One region of the Pantoea stewartii genome, then DNA from elsewhere that is predicted to be linked to it. Evidence: predicted binding sites of a transcription regulator. Region 1 holds the regulator's gene; the other holds the start of a gene.
The links. The regulator CRP, encoded in region 1, controls carbon source genes, mostly activating them, when cyclic AMP is high. The targets are predictions, from matches to a motif close to ATGTGANNNNNNTCACAT.
Positions count from the first base shown of each region.

Region 2: G5574_RS16485 (enolase C-terminal domain-like protein) is a predicted target of CRP. The motif match lies at 3,557-3,574, and genes of this name have one in related genera.

Region 1 covers NZ_CP049115.1:2,472,592-2,479,735, reverse strand. The annotation lists gene G5574_RS11870 (putative adenosine monophosphate-protein transferase Fic) at 1-444, shown strand, start outside; gene G5574_RS11865 (aminodeoxychorismate synthase component II) at 606-1,181, shown strand; gene argD (bifunctional acetylornithine/succinyldiaminopimelate transaminase) at 1,270-2,490, shown strand; gene G5574_RS11855 (YccS/YhfK family putative transporter) at 2,492-4,567, opposite strand; gene crp (cAMP-activated global transcriptional regulator CRP) at 4,626-5,258, opposite strand; gene G5574_RS11845 (OsmC family protein) at 5,561-5,965, shown strand; gene G5574_RS11840 (phosphoribulokinase) at 5,995-6,864, opposite strand; gene G5574_RS11835 (YheU family protein) at 6,926-7,144, opposite strand.
Region 2 covers NZ_CP049115.1:3,486,047-3,493,190, reverse strand. The annotation lists gene G5574_RS16500 (MFS transporter) at 98-1,495, opposite strand; gene idnD (L-idonate 5-dehydrogenase) at 1,637-2,665, opposite strand; gene G5574_RS16490 (SDR family oxidoreductase) at 2,708-3,475, opposite strand; gene G5574_RS16485 (enolase C-terminal domain-like protein) at 3,801-5,054, shown strand; gene G5574_RS16480 (ABC transporter ATP-binding protein) at 5,190-6,527, opposite strand; gene G5574_RS16475 (ABC transporter permease) at 6,538-7,144, opposite strand, start outside.

The DNA of each region.
Region 1 (7,144 bases):
AAAATCGGCCTGCCTTACCTGTGTCACATTCACCGTACGCTGTTTCAGGATGTCTACAGTTGGGCTGGCGAACTCCGCACGCTGGACATCTGGCGCGACGAAACCCCTTTTTGTCACTTCGAATATATCGAAAAAGAGGGTAATGCACTCATGGCCGCGCTAGAAGAAGAGAACGGCCTGGCCGATCTGCCTTTAGCTGAGTTTGCGAAACGCGTTGCCTGGTATTATTGCGAAATCAATATGCTTCATCCTTTTCGCGAAGGTAATGGCCGGGCGCAGCGTATTTTCTTTGAGCAACTGGCCCTGCATGCAGGTTACCTGCTGGAATGGGAAAAACTGAATCCGGAAGAGTGGGTCAGCGCCAGTCAGGCCGGTGCGGCAGGGGATTTACAACCGCTGGAAGACGTCTTTGCCAGCATCGTCAGCGAAGCGCACCCTGTCTGAACCCCGTTCCCGCCAGGGAGGCGAGCGCGTCTCCCTGCGCCTGATAGTCTGTTTTCCTCACATCACACTCACGTCACACCGCATGATAAGATACGGCTCTGGTCCTCATTCCGGATGCCGGGCCTTGTACGTATCCTTCTGATCTGCCTGAAATTATAACCATGCTGCTGCTTATTGATAATTACGATTCTTTCACCTGGAACCTGTACCAGTATTTTTGCCAACTGGGCGCGAACGTTCAGGTGGTAAGAAATGATGCCATCACTCTGGATGAAATGACGGCGTTGCCGTTAACCCACCTGGTGATTTCACCCGGCCCCTGTACGCCCGATCAGAGCGGGATCTCATTACAGGCCATTCGCCACTTCGCCGGTCGACTGCCGGTGCTGGGCGTTTGTCTGGGGCATCAGGCCATCGCCCAGGTGTTTGGTGCGCAGGTCGTGCGTGCGCGCGAAGTCATGCACGGTAAGACGTCTGCTGTTCAGCATAACGGCTGTGGTGTATTTCGCGGTCTGAATCAACCGCTGACCGTAACGCGTTATCACTCGCTGATTGTGAAAGCCGATACGCTGCCTGATGAATTTGACGTCACCGCATGGAGTTTACGTGACGGTCAGCCCGACGAAATTATGGGCATCCGTCATAAAACGCTGGCACTGGAAGGCGTGCAGTTTCATCCTGAAAGTATTCTCAGCGAACAGGGACATCAACTGCTCGCTAATTTCCTGCAACAGTAAAGTTGTGTTTGCCTTTAAGTGATTTTTTATGCATATTTCATGATTATTATTTCATCATGAATCAACTCATCAGTTTGCGAGGTTGTCAATGGCAGCGGAAAACATTGCGGTAACACGGGAAACGTTCGATCAGGTTATTTTGCCTGTTTATGCACCTGCGCAGTTTGTACCGGTAAAAGGCAAAGGAAGCCGGGTGTGGGATCAGCAGGGTAAAGAGTATATCGACTTCTCGGGTGGGATTGCCGTCACCGCGCTGGGCCATTGTCACCCGGCGCTGATTGAAACCCTGAAGAAACAGGGCGAAACCCTGTGGCACACCAGCAATGTGTTCACCAATGAACCGGCTTTGCGCCTGGCCAGCAAACTGATTAACGCCACCTTCGCGGACAGAGTGTTTTTTGCCAACTCCGGCGCAGAAGCCAACGAGGCCGCGTTTAAGCTGGCGCGTTATTATGCCTGTAAACGTCATAGCCCGTTTAAAAGCAAAATTATTGCCTTCCATAATGCCTTTCATGGCCGGACGCTGTTTACGGTCACGGTAGGCGGCCAGCCAAAATATTCCGACGGTTTTGGCCCGAAACCCGCTGACATTGTGCATGTGCCATTCAACGATTTGGCGGCAGTGAAAGCCGTTATCGACGACCACACCTGTGCGATTGTCGTTGAGCCCATTCAGGGTGAAGGTGGCGTCATGCCGGCCACGCCAGAATTTATGCAGGGGCTGCGTGAGCTCTGCGATAAACATCAGGCGTTGCTGGTGCTGGATGAAGTTCAGAGCGGTATGGGGCGCAGCGGTAAGCTGTTTGCTTATGAGCACTACGGCGTCACGCCAGACATTCTGACTTCGGCGAAAGCGCTGGGCGGTGGTTTTCCTGTCAGCGCGATGCTGACCACCGAGGAGGTGGCGTCAACGATGGCTCCTGGCGTGCATGGCACCACCTATGGTGGCAATCCGCTGGCCTGTGCGATTGCTGAAACCGCGCTGGATCTGATCAATACGCCAGACGTGCTGAACGGCGTGGAATCCCGTCGCCAGCAATTTGTCGAGGCACTCAAGGCGATTGATGCCCGTTACGATCTGTTTAGCGATATTCGCGGCAAAGGCTTACTGGTAGGCGCGGCCCTGAAGCCGCAACATGCCGGAAAATCACGCGATATCCTCAATGCCGCCGCGGCTGAAGGCGTTATGGTGCTGGTGGCTGGTACGGATGTGATGCGTTTTGCCCCTTCACTGATTATTGAACCCGCCGATATTGAAGAAGGCATGGCGCGCTTTGCCAAAGCGGTCGGGAAAGTCCTGGCTGCCTGAGTTATTTTCGACCCAGACTACGAATCAGCCAGCGACCATGATGCGGTCGCTGGTTCCACGCCAGCGATGAGATCGTGTGCATCACCTTAAGATGATCCAGAATGCGCCTGATGTGCTGCTCCAGTACTGTGACCGGTCCCTCGTTGATATCTTCAATTCCCTGTAACAGATCGGTTTGCGAACTTTCGCCGTCATATTCAAGCCGCTGCTGGCAACGCTGCAGCGCAATTTCACACCATTGCAGATAGTGCTCCGCCAGCGTAGGCGGCAGCATGGTATGTTCGCGTGCCAGAATCGTCATGGCGTTGATGTGCTCAACGATAAACTGGCTGTGCGTGACCCATAAACGCATATCCTGTAAATAGCGTGCGTTAAACCCCGGCTCCTGCATCGCCTGATTTAGTGAGTTAAAGACTGCATTGTGGGCCTGATTAACGTTAACGCGCTGATAGGCGAGTACCTCGGGAGACTGTTCCGGACCAAGCAACATGCGTAACGCGTCCTGGAAAGCCTCAAGCACATCATGTGCGTTCTGTCGTAGCAGGGCACTTTGCCATTGCGGCCAAAGCCATAACGTTCCGCCAAACGCAATCAGGCAGCCCATCAGGGTATCCAGCAGGCGCGGCAGTAAGAATTGTGCGCCGTTAAGTGACAGAAGTTGCAGGGTATATACCGCGGTGACCGTGAACCCCACCATCGACCAGCCGTAAAACTGGCGGGTAAAGCGATAGCTGATAAAGGTAATCACCAGCATGATGCTCAACACCAGCGGTTCAGGGACATCCAGCCGCAGCGAGGCCGCCGCAATCACCAGCCCGGCAAAGGTGCCCAGCGCACGGTGCTGAATACGCACCCGTGTGGCGCTGTAGTTACTCTGGCTGACAAACATAATGGTCATCAGAATCCAGTAGGGTTTGGGAATTGAAAAGAACAGCGCCAGCCCGCTACCCAGCATCAGCATCACAGAAAAACGTCCGGCCGTGCGCAGGGCAGATGAGCGCAGCGAGAGATAGCTTCTGAGTGCGGGCAGAAGCGGTAAACGGCGCTGGCGATCCGCCATCAAATCACGCTGATAAAGGGGCTTTTGTGTACGCAGTACCCGTGCGATGCGGCTGAAGTGATAAAGGCAAAAATTTCCTACCGGATTGTCCGGGTGCTGACGGGCGATTTTTTCCAGTGCCCCCAGCTGCTTGTCCATATCAAAGCGACTGGACAGTTGGTGGTACAGGATGTTGTCTGCCAGCTCACGTAAACGGGCGGAAATGGTTTTCGCATTCCAGCGAATCACGGCCTCTGCATGGCTTTGTTCTACCAGTTTTTGCACTTCTTCTGGCTGATGCAGGCTGACAGAAATGTGTTCCTGTAAATCCAGTGCGACCTGAAAAGCGCGGGTCAGTCGCTTATGACTGTGATCGCGGCTGGCGGACAGCATATGCATCTGCTGATAACAGGTGTTGATGAGGTCGATTGCTTTTTGTTGCCGCGCCAGCAACGGTGGTAGCGCCTTCTCCGGATCGGTAAGTTGCGTCAACAAGGTGTACTTGGCGTCACAATAGTTCGCCAGTTCGCGGTAAATCAGACTCAGGCTTTCACGCATTGGCTGCTCTTTCCACAGCCAAAACCAGAACCAGTTAAACAGGCCATACCACAGCGTACCGCCGATGTAGAGCAGGGGCGGTACGTAAATGGGCATGCGGCCAATCAGGCTGGTGGTAAATATCGCTGCGATCAGTGTGGCAGGGAGTAACCGTGCGTGCAGTGGGCTGATTTCACCTGTCACGCCCAGCAGCAAAGGCAGGGCGAAAAGAATAAGCGGTAAGGGCACGTCTTTAAACAGAAGCCACTGCATCAGTAAGCTACCCAAGGCAAACAGGCTGCCGCCGACAATCAGGCGTTTAAAGAAGCGTTTGTGGGGTGTATCCAGACCGGCAATATTGCAGCAGGCAGGCACCAATGAGAACAGCAATCCTTTTTGCAGATCGCCAAACAGCCAGCCGAGCGCGACGGGGAGACACAACACCAGTGTCTGGCGCAGGGCATAGTTAACTTCAGGGTGATAAATTATTCTTCGCCACATCGGCTCAACGCAAATAATTCACGGCATAACGTTGCCATTATGCCGTGAAGAATAAAGCTTAGCGCGTGCCGTAAACAACAATTGTTTTGCCGTGTGCGGAGATCAGATTCTGGTCTTCCAGCATCTTCAAAATACGTCCCACGGTTTCACGTGAACATCCCACGATTTGGCCAATTTCCTGACGCGTAATTTTAATTTGCATGCCGTCAGGATGCGTCATGGCGTCCGGCTGTTTCGCCAGGTTGAGCAACGTCTGCGCAATGCGACCGGTGACATCAAGGAACGCGAGGTTGCCCACTTTTTCCGATGTGACCTGCAGACGGCGCGCCATTTGCGAGGAGAGGCGCATGAGGATGTCCGGATTCACCTGAATCAGCTGACGGAATTTTTTGTAGGAAATCTCTGCCACTTCGCACGCGGTTTTCGCACGTACCCAGGCGCTGCGCTCCTGACCTTCTTCGAACAGGCCAAGCTCACCAATAAAGTCGCCCTGATTCAGATAGGACAGAATCATCTCCTTGCCTTCTTCATCCTTAATCAGTACCGCAACGGAACCTTTAACGATGTAGTAAAGCGTTTCCGCCTTTTCACCTTGATGAATGAGCGTACTTTTGGATGGATACTTGTGAATATGGCAATGGGACAGGAACCATTCAAGTGTAGGGTCTGTTTGCGGTTTGCCGAGAACCATTCGCTATTATCCTCTGTTGTAATCGTGCCCAAAATACAGGGCTCTGTTTCCCTGCCAGGCGATGTAAGCGTTAAGCGTCTTTCCATTCAGGAAATTATTCGGGCTGCATTCGGCGCAGTGCGCATCATTCTTCCCGGCTTCGTCTTCGGATGACGAAAAATATTTTCAGCTCTGTTTGTAGCACAGCTTACGTCGACTGTCTTGTGTTGTCTCGCTTCAGCAAGATGGCGTTTTCTCTGGATTGCTGTTTCCCAGGCAAAAGCGTACGCTGAGCCAAAACAGGGTATTCTGAGGTCAAAATTATGCAGGCACGCGTCAAATGGGTTGAAGGGTTAACATTCCTGGGGGAATCATCGTCCGGCCATCAGATACTGATGGATGGCAATTCTGGCGATAAAGCGCCGAGCCCTATGGAGATGGTGCTGATGGCGGCGGGGGGATGCAGCGCCATTGACGTTGTGTCAATTTTGCAAAAAGGCCGCAACGATGTGGTTGATTGCGAAGTGAAACTATCCTCTGAACGTCGGGAAGAAGCCCCCCGCATCTTTACCCATATCAATCTGCATTTTATCGTCAGCGGCAACGCACTTTCGGATAAAGCCGTGGCACGCGCTGTCGATCTGTCAGCGGAAAAATATTGCTCTGTCGCCATCATGTTAGGCAAAGGCGTCAACATTACCCACAGCTACGAAGTGATCGCGCTGTAATCTCACAGAGGCCAGGCTGGCCTCTGTGGTTATTCAATCCGTTTCCCTTCCATGAGCCGTTTTACTAACGGCGCCATAATTAACTCCATCGCCAGTCCCATTTTGCCGCCGGGTACCACCAGCGTGTTGATATTGGAAATAAACGATCCCTGCAGCATGGCCAGCAGATAGGGAAAATCAATGTCTTCCAGCCCCTGAAAGTGGATAACCACAAAGCTTTCATCCAGCGAAGGGATGGTGCGCGCGGCAAAGGGATTAGAGGTATCCACCGTGGGGACGCGCTGAAAGTTAATATGGGTTCGTGAAAACTGCGGCGTAATGAAATTGATGTAATCTTCCATGGAACGCACTACCGAATCCATCACCGCTTCGCGTGAATGGCCACGCTCGCTGGTATCGCGCACCAGTTTCTGAATCCACTCCAGGTTGACGATGGGCACGACGCCGACCAGCAAATCGACTTTTTCCGCCACATTGTGTTGTGCAGTCACCACGCCGCCGTGCAAGCCTTCATAAAACAGCACATCCGTATCCGGTGGTAACGGTTGCCAGGGCGTGAAGGTGCCGGGAACCTGATTCCAGGGAACGGCTTCATCATAGGTGTGCAGATACTTACGCGACTGACCCTTACCGTGTTCGCCGTATTCGATGAACGTTTGCTCCAGCAGGCCAAAATCATTCGCCTCCGGGCCAAAGTAGCTGATATGTCGCCCCAGATCGCGCGCTTTTCGGATAGCCATGTCCATTTCGGGTCGGGTAAAGCGGTGAAAACTGTCCCCTTCCAGTTCGGCAGCGTGCAAACCGAGTTGCTGAAAAATTTTACGGAACGCCAGGCTGGTGGTGGTGGTTCCCGCTCCGCTGGAGCCCGTTACCGCGATAATCGGATGGCGTGCAGACATAGTTGAAGTCCCTGTGACGTCGGGCGATGAGCATTGTTAGCACGATTTTCCGTTCGTTGCATCAGCCACGAAACTCGCTTTTGCGCATGATGTTGACCGACTCGTGCAGTTCCGACCATACCAGAACGACCTCGCCTTGCTCAAGCTGACGACGCACATCGGCGACTTTTTCCGTCAGGCTGAGCTCCTGCTCGCCGTAATCCGTGCCTTCACGCAAAACAAACGCTTCGATAAGATTTTCAAGGGTTTCGGGAGAAACCTGTTCCCAGGGAATAATCAC
Region 2 (7,144 bases), 1.0 Mb from region 1:
CTTCTCATATGATGTCCTACATGATGCCATTCTATCTCATCCTTTCAGACAAAGTCCTGTGTTGACACTGTAAAGCACGCCGTTCGAAAACAGGTCATTATTCGCCGCGACGCGGGCTGAGCGTGGACACCCTGTGCTGACTGATGGCAGACTGTGCCTCCACCGCATCGGCTTCTGCGGTCAGATCGCGATCGGCCACCTCAGGCATGATCAGTGACGCCAGCAGACCGATGCAGGAATAACAGATTAACATCACCGCAATCGGGTGCCAGGAGCCGGTAAGTTGACAAAATATCCCCGCCAGCAGAGGACCTAATCCGGTGGCAAACAACCCGCCAATTTCTTTTGAAATCGCCATTTGTGCGAAGCGGTTTCGCGAACCAAACATCTCTGCCATGGTGATCCCTTCAATAGCGGCCTGGCCCAGCACCGCGATGTTATGAATCACGATCAGGCACACCATAATGGTGCTGACAGCCTGGGACTTGTCGACGATCAGTGAAATCATCGGGTAGGCCAGGAGGATCGAGCCGACGGTCAGTATGCGATAGGGAATGCGCCGCCCGACCCTGTCTGAGAGCCAGCCGAGCAGGGGAATCGTCAGAAAACCAATCACGGAACTGACCATGATGGCATCGGTGGGAATCGCTTTATTAAATAACAGCGTTTGCACCATATAGCCTGCCAGGAAGGTCTGAATAATCCCCGAATTTCCGGCCTGGCCAAACCGCAGGCCGGTTGCTATCCAGAACGCTTTCCCCTGAATTAACTGAAAAATGGACTGATTTTCCTTCGACCGGAGCGTAACGGTTGCGGATGCTGCCACATTTTCAAACACCGGGCTTTCTTTCAAATTAAAGCGCAGCCAGAGCGCAAACCCCATCACAACAAAACTGGCCAGAAAAGGAATACGCCATGCCCAGGCGACGACCTCTTCGTTAGTGAAAAACAAGAACATGACGGCCCAGATAGCGGTGGCACTCAAGGTACCGCAGTTAGTGCCCATGGCAACCAGGGAAGCGATAAGGCCTTTTTTCCCTTTGGGCGCATATTCCGCCAGCATCGTACTGGCCCCGGCGATTTCTGCCCCCGCCCCTAATCCCTGTATTACGCGCAACGCGACCAGCAATAAAGGCGCCAGGATACCGACCTGCTGATAGGTCGGTAACACACCAATTAATGTGGTGCATATGCCCATTAATGCGATGGTCATAAACAGCACTTTTTTTCGGCCCACGCGGTCGCCCATTTTGCCAAAAAAGACGGCGCCCACAATACGCGCGATATAACCTGCGCCGTAGGTGCCCATAGCCAGAATTAACGCCATTGCGCCTGATTGCCCGGGAAAAAAGACTTCATGAAAAACCAGAGCCGCACCGAGGGAATATAACTGGAAATCCATAAACTCCAGCGTGGTACCCAACCATCCTGAAACAGAGGCCCTGACAAGATCAGACGTATTACGTTCTTTTGTACGCGTATGTGAATGACTCATGTTTTACCCCGAGGCCAACCCGGCGTTGACAGGTGAATAAAAGACAGGCGAGCGCAGTCCACGCGAGACGTGAGAGCATTTCACTCGCCCTGATCATTAAAGTTATTTGCACGCTGAATAACAGCGCTGTTGTGAATGAACTTAAAAGACGACTAACACTTTTGAATGCTGCGTTTTATCACTGGCGGCCTGCAAAGCCACTTCAATATCCTGATGCGCATACTGACCGGACAGAATCGGTCGCGGATCGATAATGCCTTTTTCCAGCCATTTCACTGCAACCGCAAATTCATCAATAAAACGAAAGGAACCTTTCCAGCTAATTTCTTTTACCAGCATCTGCGCGACGGGAAAATGAAGCGGGCTTTTTCCCATGCCAATTTGAACCACCGTGCCACCTGGCCGCGTCGCCAGGATACTGGTGCTGATGGCTGCCTCTGCCCCGCTGGCCTCCAGTGTGACGTCAAAGTAGCCCCGGTGTTCACAATAGCGGGCCATGGCCGCCGTATCGGCCGCGTCCACGGCGACATCGGCACCCATTTCACACGCAATACGACGACACCGCTCGCTGAGATCACAGGCCACAATTTCCGCTGCGCCCGATGCTTTTGCTGCGGCAATGGCTAACGCGCCTATGGGGCCTGCGCCCATTACCAGCACCTTTTTGCCCACGATACTGCCTGCCACATTAAGCGCGTGAATGACGACCGCGGTGGGTTCGGCAACCGCCATCACGCTGGCCGGAACCTGCTCGTCGTAGGGCACACACTGCTGCGCGGACACCACGACATACTGTGCAAACCCGCCTTCCACATGCGGCGTGAACTGCGCACTACCCATGAAGCGCATGGTTGGGCAGGCATTTTGTTTCCCGGCCTGACAATATTCACATCGCCCGCAGGGCTGCGACGGGTTAACCGCCACTTTCTGTCCGGGTTTGAGGGCAGAAGATTCCGGCGCATGATAAATCCGCCCCACAAATTCGTGTCCGATAATAAAAGGATGCTGAATGACGGATAACCCGGCCCGCCCTTCGTGATAATAATGAATATCGGATCCGCAAATGCCGCCGCACTCCACTTTTATCACGACGTCATCCTCTGCGTAATGCAGCTCGCGCTCTTCTACCACAATGTCTTTTTTACCCTTTGCCACGCAGGCCTGGGTCATTAAGCTATGCACGATGGGTTCCCCTTTGCAGGTCAATAAGGCTCACAACACGGCCAGCCAGCCGCCATCAACGTAAATCATCTGCCCGTTGATATAATCTGACGCGCGCGAAGCGAGGAAAACGGCGGTGCCGGCTACTTCGTCTGGCCGGCCCCAACGTTGAGAGGGATTGCTGCTTTTCACCCAGCTATCAAACCGGGCGTCGTCCACCAGCGCACGGTTCATGTCGGTTAAGATATAACCCGGCCCAATCGCGTTGGTCTGGATATTAAACTGCGCCCATTCGGCCGCCATTGAGCAGGTCAACATCTTGATTCCGCCCTTGGCCGCCGTATAAGGCGCAACCGTCGGACGCGCGGCCTGACTGGTTAACGAACCGACATTGATGATTTTTCCGCCCTGGTGACGGGCGATCATGCGCTTTGCCGCCGCGCGTGAAACCAGGAAGGCGCTGGTCAGGTTGGTATTAATGACTTTTTGCCACTGTTCAAGCGCCAGTTCCAGCATCGGTTTACGGTACTGAATGCCGGCATTATTGATAAGGATATCCACCGCAATCGCCTGCTCATCCAGCGCGGCAAATGCCTGTTCAATTTCGCCTTCATCTGTCACATCGAATACCCGCCCCGTGGCGTGATAGCCTTTCGCCACGAGTTGTTCAACCGCCTCATCCAGCCCCGCTTTACGCGTGCCGTTCAAAATCACCTGTGCCCCGGCCGCCGCCAGGGCTTCAGCATAGGCATAACCCAGCCCACGAGATGAACCGGTGATTAATGCCGTTTTCCCGGTCAGATCGAACAGTGCAGTCATATTCCACCCTTAAATATGTATGACAACTATCTTATTAAGGTGAATTTACGCGCAGATTAAATCAATACGAAATGATGCGTTATGAGGCGTCTATCACAAAGCCCTCACCCTGAAATTGATTAGGATGCTGTATTTTAAGAAAATAAATCTTAACTACGTGCATAAAGTTCAGTCATTAGATCCCCATCACAGAATCGGAAGCTAATAAGGGCAACGACCCGGCTTTGTGATAAAACAGTCATGTTGTATGACAACATACCTGTTAGCCATGAGCAGCAACGAGCACGACGGTGGCGGTAAGTGGCCTGATAAAAGAGGAGCGATTGTGAGTAATCTGTCCATCACGAATGTTAAAACCATTCTGACTGCGCCCGGCGGCATCGATCTGGTCGTGGTTAAAATCGAAACCAACGAGCCGGGTCTGTATGGCCTGGGCTGCGCCACCTTTACCCAACGCATCTATGCGGTACAAAGCGCCATTGATGATTACCTGGCGCCTTTTCTGACGGGCAAGGATCCGGCAAGAATCGAAGATATCTGGCAGTCTGCCGCCGTCAGTGGCTACTGGCGCAATGGTCCGGTCATGAATAACGCCCTGTCCGGTGTCGATATGGCGCTGTGGGACATTAAAGGCAAACTGGCCGGATTGCCGGTTTATGAGCTGCTGGGCGGCAAGTGTCGCGATGGCATTGCGCTCTATGTGCACACCGATGGCGCAGACGAAGTCGAAGTGGAAGACAGTGCCCGCGCCAAAATGGAGGAAGGTTATCAGTATATCCGCTGCCAGATGGGCATGTATGGCGGTGCCGGAACCGACGATCTCAGGCTCATCGCGAACCGCATGGTCAAAGCGAAAAATATCCAGCCTAAGCGTTCACCGCGCAGCAAAACAGCGGGCATGTACTTTGATCCGGAAGCCTATGCGAAAAGCATTCCACGCCTGTTTGATCATCTGCGCAACAAGCTGGGTTTTGGCGTAGAGCTTCTGCACGATGCGCATGAGCGCATTACACCGATTAACGCCATTCATATGGCTAAAGCCCTGGAGCCGTACCAGCTGTTTTTCCTGGAAGATCCGGTTGCGCCAGAGAACACGGAGTGGCTGAAGATGCTGCGCCAGCAGTCCTCTACGCCCATCTCAATGGGCGAGCTGTTCGTGAATGTGAACGAATGGAAGCCGCTGATCGACAATAAGCTGATTGACTATATTCGCTGCCATATCAGTTCCATTGGCGGAATTACGCCGGCGAAGAAAATTGCTGTTTACAGTGAATTAAACGGTGTCCGCACGGCCTGGCACAGCCCCGGCGATATTTCACCGGTCGGCGTGTGTGCGAATATGCATCTGGACCTGAGCTCACCAAATTTTGGCGTTCAGGAATACACGCCGATGAACGATGCCCTGCGTGAAGTGTTTCCCGGCTGCCCGGACGTCGAGCAAGGCTATGCGTACGTTAATGACAGGCCGGGATTGGGTATCGACATTAATGAAACGCTGGCGGCGAAATTCCCCTGCGAAGGCGGTAACCCCACCTGGACGATGGCCCGTACGCCCGATGGCACGGTCTGGCGTCCCTGAATCCGTTAACGGGAAGCAAAGGCGCAACAGGGTGCCTTTGCTTTATTCTTCCCGGTCCTGTAAACGAAACGTACTCGCGTTCAGACCAGGGACCGGGTCAGTGACCCTGAGTCGCTACCGGTTCATCCACCCCAATCAGAATTCGACGTCTTCCAGGCTAAAGTACTCGGTCTGGTCGTTATAAGAGAAGATCTCCGCATAACGGCCCCAGTTAATCACACTATCCAGCGTCTCTTTAGCCGCACTGTCGGAAAGCGAATCTTCCAGTTCCTGTTCAAAACGCACGCGCGGTGCACGATGTCCCGGACGCTCATCCAGTACCGTTTTGATCAGGGCGGCCAGCGGCACGTAACGCAGCAGATGATCGGCAAACATCACCTTACGCTGCTGCGTGTCTGACTCGGCAAACACCCGGGCGGGCGGCGTCAGGAAGATGTCCCCTTCCCGCACGTCCGCAAAGCCCAGCGACTGAAGCACTTCGGCTATCGGGAACAGTTCATCGACTTCCAGATGCAGCGAACGGGCCACCTCTGGCATGTCGGCGCGGCCGTGGTACGGTGCTGCTGCCAGGGTTTCGATCAACCCGGCCATCAGGTTGGTTGACACATGCGGCAGCCGCGTTCCCAGTCTGAGGCTCTTTTTCACATTATCGCTGGTAGGCCGTGCGGTCATTTGGGTATAAACATCATCGACCAGCCGACGAAAAGCCGGATCCAACCGGTTACGCGGATGGCCAAAGGGCACTTTGATTTCTGCCACTACGCGCCCGGGGTTAGAGGACAGCACCAGAATGCGGTCACACATAAAGACGGCTTCTTCGATATTGTGGGTGACGATAAGCACCGATTTCATCGGCATCTGTCCCTCATTCCACAGATCGAGTAAATCGGTACGCAGCGTTTCGGCGGTTAACACATCCAGCGCGGAAAACGGCTCATCCATTAACAATAAGGTGGGATCGACGACCAGAGCGCGTGCAAAGCCCACACGCTGACGCATGCCGCCCGATAATTCACGCGGATAGGCGTTTTCGAAACCGTCCAGGCCGATAAGGTCAATGGCCGCCAGCGCACGCTTTCTGCGTTCCGCTTTTTCCACGCCCAGCGCTTCAAGCCCGGCTTCTACGTTCTGTAGCACCGTTAACCAGGGAAACAGCGCAAAGGTCTGGAACACCATCGCCACGCCTTTGGCGGGGCCGTTCAGCGGTGCGCCCAGGTAGTCAACGGAACCCGAGCCGGGCGTAATCAGACCAGAAATAATGCGCAGCAGTGTCGATTTTCCCGAACCAGAGCGGCCCAGCAGCCCCACTATCTCGCCTTCATGCAGAGTCAGATTGACGTCATCCAGAATCAGCACTTCACCGTGCGCTTTATCGTAACCGTGCTTAATGTCTTTTACCGTCAGGACCGCCTGGCGACCGTCCGTTTTTTTGGTCGACACGTCTGCATGGTGTGTGGGTTGATTGTTTAACATCTCGGGTCCCTTAATTAGCACGGAATTTTGATTCAGCGTAGACGTACAGCGGCCGCCACAGCAGACGGTTGAACAAGGTGACAAACAACGACATCACGGCGATACCAAGAATAATCCTCGGGAAGTCCCCAGCGGCCGTGGTTTGCGCGATATACGCCCCCAGGCCGTGGGCGGTGACCTGCGTATTTCCCCATTGTACAAATTCGGACACGATGCTGGCGTTCCAGGCTCCGCCGGAAGCGGTAATGGCACCGGTAATGTAGTAGGGGAAAATGCCGGGCAGCATCACCTGACGCCACCACTGCCAGCCGCGAATATGAAAGTTTGCGGCAGCCTCTTTGTAATCATTGGGAAAGGCGGTGGTGCCCGCCACGACGTTAAACAGGATGTACCACTGCGTACCAAGCACAATAAGCGGAGACAGCCAGATATCCGGATTCAGCCTGAAGTGCACAATCATAATGACGAACACCGGAAACATCAGGTTGGCCGGGAACGCCGCCAGGAACTGGGCAACCGGCTGAATTTTTCCGGCCAGTGCAGGACGCAGGCCAATCATCACGCCCAGCGGCACCCAAATCAGCGATGAAATCAGAATCAACACGGTGACGCGCAGA